Regions from separate parts of the Streptomyces sp. NPDC050625 genome, predicted to be linked through region 2. Evidence: riboswitches for the same ligand, from Rfam matches in the RefSeq annotation. Region 2 holds a riboswitch; each other region holds the start of a gene.
The links. A riboswitch is a leader RNA that binds a small molecule or an ion and turns the genes downstream of it on or off. The one in region 2 is predicted to bind cobalamin.
Positions count from the first base shown of each region.

Region 1 (4,541 bases), on a different contig from region 2:
GGAGTACGTGGACCGGCACATCGGACGGCTCTTCGCCGCCGCGAGCAGCAGACGCCGCTGCTTCGCCGTCGTCTGTTCCGACCACGGCACCGCCTACGGCGACGACGGATACACCGGACACCGCCTCGGCCACGAGTCCGTCTGGACCGTGCCCTACGCGCACTTCGTCCTGGACCCCGCGTCCCGCCCGACGGAGGCCGCCCGATGACCACCGCCGAGCAGACGACGGCGACCAGCCCCTACCAGAGCTACGTGTACGCCTACCCCCACAAGACCGCCTACCGCCGGCTCCACGACCGCCCCCTGCTGAACACCCTCTGGGCGGCCGAACCCAAGGACACCCTCTCCCTCTACCTCCACATCCCCTTCTGCGAAGTCCGCTGCGGTTTCTGCAACCTCTTCACCCGCATCGGCGCCCCCGACGGCCTGACCGGCGCCTACCTGGACGCCCTGGAGCGCCAGGCGGGGGCCGTACGCGAAGCGCTCGGGGACACGGACGAGGTCCGCTTCGCCACGGCGGCCTTCGGCGGCGGCACCCCGACCTTCCTCACCGCCACCGAGCTCGAACGGCTGTGTGACATCGCCGAACACCGCATGGGCGCCGACCTCAACGCCGTCCCGCTGTCGGTCGAGGCCTCCCCGGCCACCGCCACCGCCGACCGGCTCACGGTCCTCGCCGACCGCGGCACCACCCGGCTGAGCCTGGGCGTGCAGAGCTTCGTCGACTCCGAGGCCCGCGCCGCCGTACGCCCGCAGCGCCGCGCCGACGTGGAGTCGGCCCTCGCCCGCATCCGTGACGCCGGCATTCCCGTCCTCAACATCGACCTCATCTACGGCATCGACGGCCAGACGGAACGGACCTGGCTGCACTCCCTGGACGCGGCCCTCGCCTGGCGCCCCGAGGAGCTCTACCTCTACCCCCTCTACGTCCGCCCCCTGACCGGCCTGGGCCGACGCGGCAGCGGCCCCGACCCCGCCTGGGACGAACAGCGGCTGCGCCTGTACCGCGTCGGCCGCGACCACCTCCTCGCGCACGGCTACACCCAGCAGTCCATGCGCATGTTCCGCCGCACCGACGCCCCGCCCCAGGGCGCCGACGACTACGCCTGCCAGACCGACGGGATGATCGGCCTCGGCTGCGGCGCCCGCTCCTACACGGCGGGTCTGCACTACTCCTTCGACTACGCCGTGGGCATGCACGAGATACGCGCGATCATCGACGACTACGTGTCCCGCCCGGCCGGCGACTTCGCCCACGCCGAGTACGGCCGCCCCATCGACACCGACGAGGCCCGCCGCCGGCACCTCCTGCAGTCCCTGCTCCAGGCGGAGGGCCTGCGCCTCGACGACTACCGTGCCCGCTTCGGCACCACCCCCGCCGACCACTTCGGCCCCGAACTCGCCCGCTTCGCCGACCGGGGCTGGCTGACCGACGACCCCGGCACCCTCAGGCTCACCCCCGAGGGAGTCGCTCATTCCGATGCGATCGGCCCCGACCTGTTCTCCCCGGCGGTCCGGGCCGCCATGGCCGCCTACGAGAGGAAGTGAGCGGCCCGCCATGGACCTCACCCTCCTCTACCGGGGCCCCCTCGCCTCCTGCGACTACGACTGCCCCTACTGCCCGTTCGCCAAGCGGCGCGACACCGGCGCCCAACTGCGCGCGGACCGCGCCTGTCTGGAGCGCTTCGCCGCCTGGGCCCGGCAGCAGACCGGCGACCGCCTGTCCATCCTGTTCACCCCCTGGGGAGAGGGCCTGGTCCGCTCCTGGTACCGGCGCACCCTCGCCGACCTGTCCCACCTGCCGCACATCCGGCGCGTGGCGATCCAGACCAACCTCAGCTGCCGTACCGACTGGCTCGCCGAGGCCGACCGCGACACGCTGGCCCTGTGGTGCACCTACCACCCCGGACAGACCCCGTACGACCGCTTCCTCACCAAATGCCGCGAACTGACCGAGCGCGGCATCCGCTTCAGCGTCGGCATCGTCGGTCTGCCCGACCACCTCGACGCGGCCCGGCGCCTGCGCGCCGACCTGCCCGAGCACGTCTACCTGTGGGTCAACGCCGCCGAGGGACACCGGTACACCGACGTGGAGGCCGACCGGTGGACGGCCCTGGACCCGCTCTTCCCGTACAGCAGGCACCCGCACACGAGCGCGGGACTGCCCTGCCGCACCGGCGACTCCGTGATCTCCGTCGACGGCGAAGGCACCGTCCGCCGCTGCCACTTCGTGCCCACCCCGCTCGGCAACCTCTACGACGGCTCCTACCGCACCGCCCTGCGCCCCCGCCCCTGCCCACTCGCCGCCTGCGACTGCCACATCGGCTATGTGCACCTGGAGACACTGCCCCTGTACGACGTCTTCGCGGGCGGCGTCCTGGAGCGCATCCCGGCCACGCTCCCCGTGACCCCGATCCCCCACCTGCCACACCTGACGGGGAGTTGACCCCACGCCCCGCACCGGACCGCCCGTCGGGAGAGGAAGATCACGCCTGGTGGGTGCGGTCTTGGCCGTGTCCCCGACACGCGGTACCGTCGGTGCGATATCGACGACGGCGAGACGGAAGCCGGTGGGAGTCCGGCACGGTCGCGCCACTGTATTCGAAGGGCCCCTGGGGCGTTTCGTGAGTCAGACCCGTGGCCGTCGTCCCATGCACCACCGAGATGGGACGCGAACTCCCAGAGGAGGCCCTGCCATGGCGCAGACCGTCGCCCAGCCGACAGCCACCACCCCCGTCGTTCCCGCCACGCTGCCGCTGAAGGCGATAGCACCCTGGGCGGTCTTCTTCGGCATCCTGATGCTGGTCCTGCTGTACTTCGTCGGCGCCGAGCAGGGCGCCACCTCCGTGATCAACGGCACGGACGTCCACGAGTGGGTGCACGACGCCCGCCATCTGCTCGGTTTCCCCTGCCACTGACGCGAGGGGCGCCGCACAACCATGAACTCCACAACCGTAAGAAACCTCCTCGTACGGGGCATGCTCGCCGGCCTGGCCGCCGGCGTGCTCGCCCTCGTCGTCGCCTACTTCCTCGGTGAGCCGAGTGTCGACAACGCGATCGGCTTCGAGGAGGCGCACTCGCACGAGCACGAGATGGAGGTCGTCTCCCGCTCCCTGCAGTCCACCGCCGGACTCGCCACCGGCGTCCTGGTCTACGGGGTCGCCTTCGGCGGCATCGCGGCGCTCGCGTTCTGCTTCGCACTCGGCCGCGTCGGCCGGTTCAGCCCCCGGGCGACCGCGCTGCTGCTGTCCGGCTGCGCACTGCTCGCCGTGTACGTCGTGCCGTTCCTCAAGTACCCCGCCAATCCGCCCTCCGTGGGCGACCCCGACACCATCAGCAAGCGCACCACCCTGTACTTCCTGATGATGGCGCTCAGCGTCCTCCTCGCGATCGCCGCCACCATCCTGGGCAAGCGGCTCGCGCCCTCGCTGGGCACCTGGTACGCGAGCGTCGCCGCGGTGGCGGCCTTCGCCGTCGCCATCGGGCTCGCGTTCGCGTTCCTGCCCGTCATCAACGAGGTACCGAAGGACTTCCCGGCGACCCTGCTGTGGCGGTTCCGGCTCTCCGCGCTGGCCATCCAGACGGTGCTGTGGGTCGGATTCGGTCTCGTCTTCGGCGAGTTGGCCGAGCGGATGCTCAATCCCAAGCCCGCGACAGCCTCGTCCCCGCGGACGGTTCCAGCCGCGCACTGATCCCTTCGGGACTCAAGAGGGCCCTTCGGAACCATCCGGGGGCCCTCTCGCGACGTCCTGCGGCACGGTGCCGGCAGAAGCGGATCCCGCCTGCCCGCGGCGGCTCAGCGATCCGGCTGGGGGCGGACGGTCAGGATCTGCTGGGCGTGGCCGACGGGGCCGTCGACGTCGTGCAGGACGGTGCTGGTCAGGCCCTGGCCGGTGGGGCCGAAGGTGACGGTGGTGTCCAAGCCCGTCCAGTTGCCCCGGGGCCGGCGGTGCAGGTGGACGGTCAGGTCGACGTTGGGGAACATCCACTCGCTGGGCGGCTGTCGTACGGCGATGCCATTGGCCGTGTCGACGAGAGCGAGGTAGGACGCGAGCGGACTGCTCGGCTCTTCGGCGACGAGGGCGAGCGGGGTGGAGACCCAGGCCGTGGTGCGGCCCGGCCGGGGTGGGCCGACCGGGCGGACGTCCAGGGAGGCGATGTAGCCGCCCGGCCACACGTCGGCCATCGGCCACGCGGCGAGGCTCTCCGGCGGGGCGAGCCGCTCGCCCGGGCCTCCTGCCACTGCGGTGGTGTCAAGCGCCGCGAGCAGCCAGGCGCGGGCGCGGACCACCGGGCGGTCGGCGATCCGTACGACCGCTTCGAGGAGTTCGATGGTGCGGCCGGGGCGCACGGTCTCCACCCGGACCTCGCACTCGTCGAGGGCGAGCCGCCCGAGGATGTCGTAGCTGATGCGCGACAGCAGCAGCCCGGAGCCGGGGCGCGCGGCCAGATGGCGGTCGATCGCGTGCACGACGAGGCCGCCGAGCGGGCTGAAGTGCTGTTCGTCCGAGGCCCAGGCGCCGCCGACGTGCGGGGTGGGC
Region 1 covers NZ_JBFAIQ010000009.1:128,036-132,576, reverse strand. The annotation lists gene AB0I54_RS22415 (STM4013/SEN3800 family hydrolase) at 1-208, shown strand, start outside; gene AB0I54_RS22410 (STM4012 family radical SAM protein) at 205-1,548, shown strand; gene AB0I54_RS22405 (STM4011 family radical SAM protein) at 1,559-2,446, shown strand; cobalamin riboswitch at 2,520-2,661, shown strand; gene AB0I54_RS22400 (CbtB-domain containing protein) at 2,697-2,918, shown strand; gene AB0I54_RS22395 (CbtA family protein) at 2,940-3,692, shown strand; gene AB0I54_RS22390 (thioesterase family protein) at 3,797-4,541, opposite strand, start outside.
Region 1: linked by a shared signal. The riboswitch ahead of AB0I54_RS22400 (CbtB-domain containing protein) and the one ahead of AB0I54_RS20005 (cobalamin biosynthesis protein) in region 2 are both predicted to bind cobalamin.

Region 2 (4,541 bases):
GGAGGAGACAGCCCGAGCGGCCGGTGAGGGCCTGGAGCATGTTCTCGGCCAACTCGTCGGTGCCGTACGTCGCATACGGGGCGACCCGGACGGGGCCGCCGAGGGCGCCGGACATGTAGTGGATCGGCGGAAGTTCGGTGACGAGCGTCGAGACGGCGGTCGCGTGGACGGCGTGGGTGTGCACGACGGCGCGGGCGTCGGTGGTGCGGTGGACGGCGAGGTGCATGGGCAGCTCGCTGGTCGGGACGAGGGTGCCGAGGACCTGCCGCCCGGCGAGGTCCACCCCGGTCACGTCGTCCGGCGTCAGCCGGTCGTAGGGCACGCCCGACGGCGTGACCAGCACGGTGTCGCCGACGCGCACGGACACATTGCCGGAGGTGCCGACGACCAGTCCGTCGGACACGGTCCGGCGGGCCGTCGCGACGAGCGCCTCCCAGGCGTGCGCCTCCCCGTCGGACACAGACCTCCTCCGTACCTCCGGCACAGGCCGGGCGCCGTCCCGGTCATCCCGTCCGTCCCGCTGGTTCCGCCGCTGCTCAGCCATGCGGCGATCCTGCCAGCCGGCGCCCCGACGGGCCCTCGGAGCGGGGGAACCGGCCGGGTGACCAAAATCTCTTCAACGGGCCCTTGAACCGGCTGAGGCCGTTCGCCCGGGGCAACTGGTCAAGGGGCGTCTGGGCCCCTGGGCCGAAGCGGGCCGGAGCGGAGCGACAACCCCTCGTTTGCGACACCCCGAGTCCTGCCCCAGTTCACCTTCCGTTCACCCAGGTTTCCTACGGTCAACCAGCCAATGACGTCCTCTGAACGATTGCCTGGGTAAATGGAAAACTTCTCGCTGATCCTCGCGATTGTGGTGGCAACCGCACTCGCGTTTGATTTCACGAACGGTTTCCACGACACCGCCAACGCGATGGCCACGACCATCTCGACCGGTGCGCTCAAGCCCAAGGTCGCGGTGACCATGTCCGCCGCGCTCAACCTTGTAGGCGCCTTCCTCTCCGTGGAGGTCGCCAACACGATCTCCAAGGGTCTCGTCGACGAGACCGGCATACGTCCCGAGGTCATCTTCGCCGCCCTGGTCGGCGCGATCCTCTGGAACCTGCTGACCTGGCTGGTCGGGCTCCCGTCCAGCTCCTCGCACGCCCTGATGGGCGGTCTGATCGGCGCGACGATCGCGTCGGCCGGCACCGGCGCCGTCCACGGCGACGTGCTCGTCACCAAGGTCCTGATCCCGGCCGTCGCGGCCCCGATCGTCGCCGGCGTGGCCGCCATGCTCGCCACGAGGTTCTCCTACGGGCTGAGCAAGGACGCCGACAGCGCGGCCACCCGCAAGGGCTACCGCGCCGGCCAGATCGCCTCCGCCGGTCTCGTCTCCCTCGCCCACGGCACCAACGACGCGCAGAAGACGATGGGCATCATCACCCTCGCGCTGATCGCCGGCGGCGCCATCGCCCCCGACTCCAACCCTCCCGTCTGGGTGATCCTCTCCGCCGGCCTCGCCATCGCGCTCGGCACCTACATCGGCGGCTGGCGCATCATCCGCACCATGGGCAAGGGCCTGACCGACCTTCAGCCGCAGCAGGGCTTCTCGGCCCAGACCAGCGCCGCGACGGTCATCCTGGCCTCCTCCCACCTGGGCTTCTCCCTCTCCACCACGCACGCCGTCTCCGGCTCCGTGATGGGCGCGGGCATGGGCCGCAAGGGCGGCGTGGTCCGCTGGTCCACCGCGACCCGCATGGTCGTGGCCTGGGCGCTGACCCTGCCGGCGGCCGCCCTGGTCGCCGCGCTCGCGGAGTCCGTGACCGACCTGGGCGACTGGGGCACCGCGGTCGTCGCCGTCTTCCTGATCGCCTCCAGCGCCGCGATCTGGAAGCTCTCCCGCCGTCAGGTGGTCGACCACAGCAACGTCAACGACACCGAGGAGCCGGCCGGTGTGGTGACCACGGCGATGGCCGCCGTGACGCCGCCCCCGGCGGGCACCGTGACCGAGGACCTGACGGCCACCATCCCGTCCCCCGCGACCGCCCCCGCCGCGGCCCCCGCCACCGACCCGGCCGCCCCTCCGGCCGCCACCGTCTGACCCCGAGACCCGGTTACTAAGGAAGCATCACCATGAAGATCGACTGGGCAGCCCTCGGCTCCGTCTTCGGCGTCAGCCTCGTGGTCACCGTGGGCCTCGTGGCCCTGTTCACCCTGGGCGTCAAGGGCCTCGCGCACCGCGAGCGCGCCACGGCCCAGGGCGGCTCCGCCCCCCTCGCGGTCACCGGAGCGTACGTCTGCTTCGCTGCCTGCGCGGCGGCGGTGGCGTACGGCATCTACCTGATCATGGCCAAGGCCTGACCCTGGCCCAGTTCATGGCCCAGTTCATGGCCAAGGCCTGACCGAGCTCTACCGGGCTCCTCCCCGATGCCTTCGGGGAGGAGCCTTTTCGCGCGCCCCCACCCGCCCGCGCAGCGCCGGTGTGGGTCTCAGCACACTCTCCTCTTGCAGGTCAACAGCAAGTTGACGGCCCTTCCGGAGGCATGGTGGACTGCCAAAGCCATGTACGGCGGCAAGGGAGGAAGCCGGTGTGAATCCGGCGCGGTCCCGCCACTGTCACCGGGGAAGAACTCTCCGGAAGCCAGGAACTCCCACCGCCGGTCTCGTCGAACCAGGGCGCGGACACCCTGAGTGAGGACATATCGCCATGCTCGGCTGCCGATTGAGGTACAGCACCAGGTCGCTGCTCGACCCCACGGCCGGCTGAGCCGATGCGTGCCGATCGCGTCTTCGCGTACGGCGCCTCCGCCGGCCTCCTCGGTGACCTTCTCCTGGGCGATCCACGCCGTGGGCATCCGGTCGCCGCTTTCGGGCGTGCGGCAAGCGCCGTGGAGCGGGTGCTGTGGCGGGACCACCGCGGCTGGGGCGCCCTGCACACCGCCGCGTGCGTCGGTGGAGCCGTGGCCCTGGGCGCCCTCGCCCGCCGAGCCGTACGTCCCTCCCCCGCCGTCTCCGTCGCGCTCACCGCTGCCGCCACCTGGGCCGTGGTCGGGGGGACTTCGCTCGCCCGGGAGGCCCGGGCCGTCGGGCGTGCCCTGGAGGCGGGCGACGTGGCAGGGGCCCGGGCGCGGCTGCCTCACCTCTGCGGACGCGATCCGCAGGCGCTCGACGCCGACGGGATCGCCCGGGCCGTGGTCGAGTCCGTCGCGGAGAACACGTCCGACGCCGTCGTAGGGGCGCTGGTGTGGGGCGCCGTGGGCGGCGTGCCCGGGCTGCTCGGGTTCCGCGCGGTCAACACCCTTGACGCCATGGTCGGGCACAAGTCCCCCCGGTACCGGCGCTATGGGTGGGCCTCCGCCCGCCTCGACGACGTCGCCGGATGGCCGGGGGCCCGGCTCACCGCCGTACTGGCCGCCGCCGCGGGCCCGGATCCGCGCGGCGCCCTGCGTGCCTGGCGGGCCGACGCGCACAGGCATCCCAGCCCCAACGCCGGTCCCGTCGAGGCCTCCTTCGCGGGGGCCCTGGGCTTGCGGCTCGGCGGAACCCTCTCCTACGGAGGCCGGGTCGAGCACCGGCCCGTGCTCAACGGCGGCGGCCGGACCGTGGCCACCCAGGACATCGACCGGGCCGTACGGCTGTCCCGTCGGGTCGGTCTGCTCGCGCTCGGCGTCGGGATCGCCGCGCGCGCAGTCGCAGCCAGGACAAAGGGGGGCACGTCATGAACGGTGGTCTGCTCGTCGCCGGCACCACCTCCGACGCGGGCAAGAGCGTCGTGACGGCGGGGATCTGCCGGTGGCTGGTGCGACAGGGCGTCAAGGTCGCGCCCTTCAAGGCGCAGAACATGTCCCTCAACTCGTTCGTGACGCGCGAGGGCGCCGAGATCGGACGGGCGCAGGCCATGCAGGCCCAGGCGTGCCGGGTGGAGCCCAGCGCGCTGATGAATCCCGTGCTGCTCAAGCCCGGTGGGGAGCAGAGCAGCCAGGTCGTGCTGCTGGGGAAGCCGGTGGGCGAGTTGAGCGCCCGCGGCTATCACGGGGGCCGGCAGCAGAGACTTCTCGGGACCGTTCTCGACTGTCTCGCCGAGTTGCGGGGCACGTATGACGCGGTGATCTGTGAGGGGGCGGGCTCTCCCGCCGAGATCAATCTGCGGCGGACCGACATCGTGAACATGGGGATCGCGCGCAACGCCCGGCTCCCCGTGCTCGTCGTCGGCGACATCGACCGCGGAGGCGTCTTCGCCTCCTTCTTCGGGACCGTCGCCCTGCTCTCGCCCGAGGACCAGGAACTTGTCGCCGGATTCCTCGTGAACAAGTTCCGTGGGGATGTGTCCCTGCTGGAGCCGGGGCTCGACATGCTGCACGGGCTCACCGGGCGGCACACCTACGGAGTGCTGCCGTTCCGGCACGGGCTCGGCATCGACGAGGAGGACGGGCTCCGCGTCTCGCTGCGCGGCACCGTGCGCGAGTCGTCCGTCGCACCGCCCGTCGGGGAGGACGTGCTGCGGGTCGCCGTCTGCGCGATCCCGCTCATGTCCAACTTCACCGACGTGGACGCCCTGGCCG
Region 2 covers NZ_JBFAIQ010000007.1:432,517-437,057, reverse strand. The annotation lists gene AB0I54_RS20020 (class II aldolase/adducin family protein) at 1-544, opposite strand, end outside; gene AB0I54_RS20015 (inorganic phosphate transporter) at 821-2,080, shown strand; gene AB0I54_RS20010 (hypothetical protein) at 2,113-2,340, shown strand; cobalamin riboswitch at 2,509-2,651, shown strand; gene AB0I54_RS20005 (cobalamin biosynthesis protein) at 2,751-3,701, shown strand; gene AB0I54_RS20000 (cobyric acid synthase) at 3,698-4,541, shown strand, end outside.

Region 3 (4,541 bases), on a different contig from region 2:
ACGGCCCTGACTTCCGGTTCCTCGTCCAGCGCGGCGACCAGGTGCATCTCGGATGTGCCCGGGTTGGCGAAGTACACCTCCACGCCGCACGCCCGCAGGGTCGCCACGACCGCTTCCGCACCGTTCACGTCTCGTCCCGTCCTCGCCTGGTGATGGTCATGCCCGTGGGGATGAGGAGCCGGCGGCTTCAGTCGAGCAGCACACCGGGATTGAGGATTCCGCCCGGGTCGAAGGCGTGCTTGATCCGGTGCATCAGCTCTACCCTGGCCGGGTCCTCCGACTCCAGGAAGTACGACTTCTTCGCCCTGCCGATCCCGTGCTCGCCGGAGACGGCGCCGCCCCGCTCCAGGCCCGCCCGGAACAGCCGCCGCAGCACCTCGTCGCGGCGGACGGGGTCCGGCTGGAAGACCGACAGGTGCACGTTGCCGTCGCCGGCGTGGCCGCAGCCGGTGACCAGCGACCCGGTGTCCTCGGCGGCTGCCTGGGCGGCGGCCAGCAGCCCGTGCAGCTCGCCGCGCGGCACGACCACGTCCACGATGTCGTCGGCACCGGCCGCCTTCGCCGTCCAGAAGGCTCGCTCACGGGCCTCGACCAGCCTCCTCGCCGTGGCCGCGGGCAGCACGAAGACGTCCACCGCGCCGTGTTCGAGCAACTGCTCACCGACCGCCTCGACATCCTCCTGGAGCCGCGTCACGGAGCGGCTCTCCAGCACGACGAGCAGATAGCCGAGCGCGGTCAGCCGCACGGACGCGGGAACGCCCAGCCCCGTCTTCTGGTCGTCCGCGATCGCCGCCATGGCCAGCAGGTCCACGTACTCCAGCGCGGCCGGCTCCAGGCCCCCGCCCGCCAGCGGCGGGACCGACCGGAAGACGTCCTCGGCCGACGCGAACGCCGCCAGTACGGTCGTGGAGTGCCGGGCCCGCGGCCGCAGCCGGAGCGTCGCCTCCGTGACCAGGGCGAGCGTCCCCTCGGAACCGACCAGGAGCTGGGCCAGGTCGTAGCCGGTGGACGTCTTGACGTACTTGCCGCCGCCGCGCACGATCTCGCCGGACGCCAGGACGGCTTCGACGGCGAGCACGTGGTGGCGGGTGACCCCGTGCCGTACGGCGTGCATCCCGCCGGCATTGGTGGCGATGGTGCCGCCGATGCTGGCGGTGGGCGCGCCGAGCCGCACGGGGTAGTGCAGGCCGGACTTGGCGGCCTCGTGGTCCAGTTGGTCCAGGGTGACACCGGGCTGTACGACGGCCACGTGGTTGACGGCGTCCACTTCCAGGATGCGGTTCATCCGCTCGAACGAGACCGTGATCCCGCCCGGCCGGGGCACACATCCCCCCGACATGCCGGTCCCCGAGCCGCGGGCGGTCACCGGGATCCCGGCCCCACCGGCGATCCTGAGCACGTCCGCCACCTCGGCGGCCGCGGCGGGCCGGACCAGGTACGCGGGCGTCTGCGGTACGGCGGTCAGCGACTCGTCACCGGCGTACTCAGGGGGGATCTCTGCCCCGGCCAGAACGTGCCGTGCTCCCACGGCGTCGGCCAGCAGCGCCTCGGTGTCCGCCATCGCACCCCCTCCTCGGCTCCCGCTCCCGCCGATCCTGGCCGCGCACCCACTCCACCGGAGGGGGCCGTCCGGCCCTTACCCAGGGCCATATGGACCGGCATGCTTTCCAAGCCGGTCCTGACACGGCGGCACAGCCCGCACGTCCCTCGCGTTCGGCCGTGCGCCGACCCGCACCGGCCCGGCAGGACATCCCGTCGGGCGGCTGCTTGCCGACGGCGGAGTGTGGCAGGATGCGGGCGACGGTGCGGAGGAACTCCGGTGCGGGCCGATGGCCCAAGTCCGGGGCGGGCCCGCCACTGTGACCGGGGAGCTGCCTCCCGCAGATGGCCACTGGCAGCCGGTGCGAGCCGGCCGCTGGGAAGGCCGGGAGTCGGCGCCGGTACCCGTGCTGTACGAGCCGGGCGCCGAGATCCGGGAGCCAGGATATTCCGGCCGTCCCGCAGCCAGGCACTACCCGCCCGGGCGCGGCCCGTTCACGGCGGCGTGGAGAACCGCCGACAGCGGAAGGAACTTCCTTCATGGTGCCCTCGTCCGGCTCCGACATGATGTCCTCGTCCGGCTCCGACACGGTGTCCTCGTCCGGCTCCGATCCAATCCGTCGGCCTGCCGCCGACCCCGCCGTCGGCCTGTTGCTGGAGCGCACCCTGGCCGCCATCACCCCTGCGGACTCCGGCGCCCGCACCGCGGCCCGTGACCGCCAGAACCACCTGACCAAGCCGCCCGGCTCGCTGGGCCTGCTGGAGGACGTGTCGGTCCAACTCGCGGGTCTGGCGGGCAGCTGCCCGCCGCCGATGCCGGAGCCGGCCGCGGTGGCCGTCTTCGCCGCCGATCACGGTGTCCACGCCCAGGGCGTCAGCGTCTGGCCGCAGGAGGTGACGACTCAGATGGTCGCCAACTTCCTGGCCTCCGGCGCCGCGGTGAACGCCCTGGCCGCTCAGACCGGAGCCAGGGTGGTCGTGGTGGACGTGGGTATCGTGACTCCGGTGTCGGCCTCGGACACGACCCCGGGCATGCTGCTGCGCCGCCGGGTCCGCGCCGGAACCGCGGACATGACCGGCGCTCCGGCCATGACCCGTCAGGAGGCGATCCACGCCATCGAGGTCGGCATCGGCGTCGCCGCGGAACTCGTCGACGACGGCTCCCGCTGCCTGCTCACCGGCGACATGGGCATCGCCAACACGACCGCGTCCGCGGCACTGATCGCCGCGTTCACCGGTGCGGACCCGGACGACGTGACCGGTCACGGAGCGGGAATCGACGACACGGCCCGACGGCACAAGGTGGGGGTGGTGCGCAGGGCTCTGGAGCTGCACCGGCCGGACCCGCACGACCCGGTCGGGGCGGTGGCGGCGGTCGGCGGCCTGGAACACGCGGCGATCGCCGGGTTCGTGCTGGGCGCCGCCGCGCGCCGGGTCCCGGTGATCCTGGACGGGGTGATCGCCTCGTCGGCGGCTCTGGTCGCGGCCGCGCTGTCCCCTGATGCCCTGGCCGCCTGTGTGGCCGGACACCGCTCGGTCGAGCCCGGGCACAGCATCGCCCTGCGGCACCTCGGCCTGCATCCGCTGGTCGACCTGGGGCTGCGGCTCGGTGAGGGCACCGGTGCCGTGTTGGCCCTGCCACTCGTGCAGGCGGGGGTGCGTGCCTTGCGCGACATGGCCACATTCGACTCCGCGGAGGTCTCGAGCAAGCACAGCTGAATCAGCCTGCGGGACTCGGGCGCCGCCTGGGTCCCGTCGGGCCGCCTGTTCTGCCGAGTTGTACCGGACCTGGGGGTGGATGGCACGAAATATGGTTACGGTATCGTAGGTTACGGAACCGTAAGTACGCGTTCCGGACCCGGCTACCATCCTTGCGAGGACCCATGAGCACACCCCGGACGAGGGCCGACCTCCCCTGGCTGATCCAAGGTGGAATGGGGGTGGGGGTGTCCGGCTGGCGCCTGGCTCGTGCCGTCGCGCGTACCGGGCAGTTGGGTGTCGTCTCCGGTACCGCCCTGGACACGCTGCTCATCCGGGTGCTGCAGAGCGGTGACCCGGGCGGCCACCTGAGGCGGGCGCTGGCCGCCTTCCCCGTACCGGAGCTTGCCGATTCCATACGGGAGCGCTACTTCGTCGAGGGCGGGATCGGTGCCGGCGAGCGGTTCGCGGCCACACCCCGGCTGACGGCTGACGAAGCGTGCCCGGCCCGGTCGCTGACCGTCGTGGCCAACTTCTGTGAGGTGTGGCTCGCCCGGGAAGGCCACGAAGGGCCGGTCGGCATCAACTACCTGGAGAAGGTCCAACTCGCCACGGTCCCCGCCATGTTCGGCGCGATCCTGGCCGGCGTGGACCACGTACTGGTCGGTGCGGGCATTCCCGCACAGATCCCGGGCATCGCGACCCGGCTCGCCCAACTGCAGCCCGTCACCGCGCGATTGGACGTCGATGGTGACGACAAGCCCGTAGAGCTGCGCTTCGACCCGGCCTCAGTGCTGTGCGGAGCACAGCCGGGGCCCCTGCGCCGTCCCGACGTCCTGGCCATCGTCTCGCTGCCGGCCCTGGCGTCGTATCTGAACCGTTCCCCGGAGACCACTCCGGACGGCTTCGTCGTCGAAGGTCACCGTGCCGGCGGGCACAGCGCGCCGCCGCGCGGTCCGATGCGCCTGGACGAGCAGGGCGATCCCCTCTACGGCCCCCGGGACACCCCTGACTTCGCGAAGATGGCCGCCCTCGGCCTGCCCTTCTGGATCGCCGGCGGCCAGTGCGGACCGGACCAGCTTCGCCGGGCGAGGGAAGCGGGCGCGGCGGGCGTCCAACTCGGCAGTGTCTTCGCGCTCTGCGAAGAGTCCGGCCTTGATCCGCAGTTGCGGCGGGAGCTGGTCGAGCGCGAGCTTCGCTCCGCACTGACCGTGCGCAACGATCCTGCGGCCTCTCCGACCAGTTTTCCGTTCAAGGTCGCCGACCTGCCGGGCACGTTGGCCGACCCCCGCGTGAGCTCGGCG
Region 3 covers NZ_JBFAIQ010000008.1:224,375-228,915, reverse strand. The annotation lists gene AB0I54_RS21360 (acetolactate synthase large subunit) at 1-128, opposite strand, end outside; gene AB0I54_RS21355 (FAD-binding oxidoreductase) at 188-1,561, opposite strand; cobalamin riboswitch at 1,809-1,990, shown strand; gene cobT (nicotinate-nucleotide--dimethylbenzimidazole phosphoribosyltransferase) at 2,080-3,258, shown strand; gene AB0I54_RS21345 (nitronate monooxygenase) at 3,423-4,541, shown strand, end outside.
Region 3: linked by a shared signal. The riboswitch ahead of cobT (nicotinate-nucleotide--dimethylbenzimidazole phosphoribosyltransferase) and the one ahead of AB0I54_RS20005 (cobalamin biosynthesis protein) in region 2 are both predicted to bind cobalamin.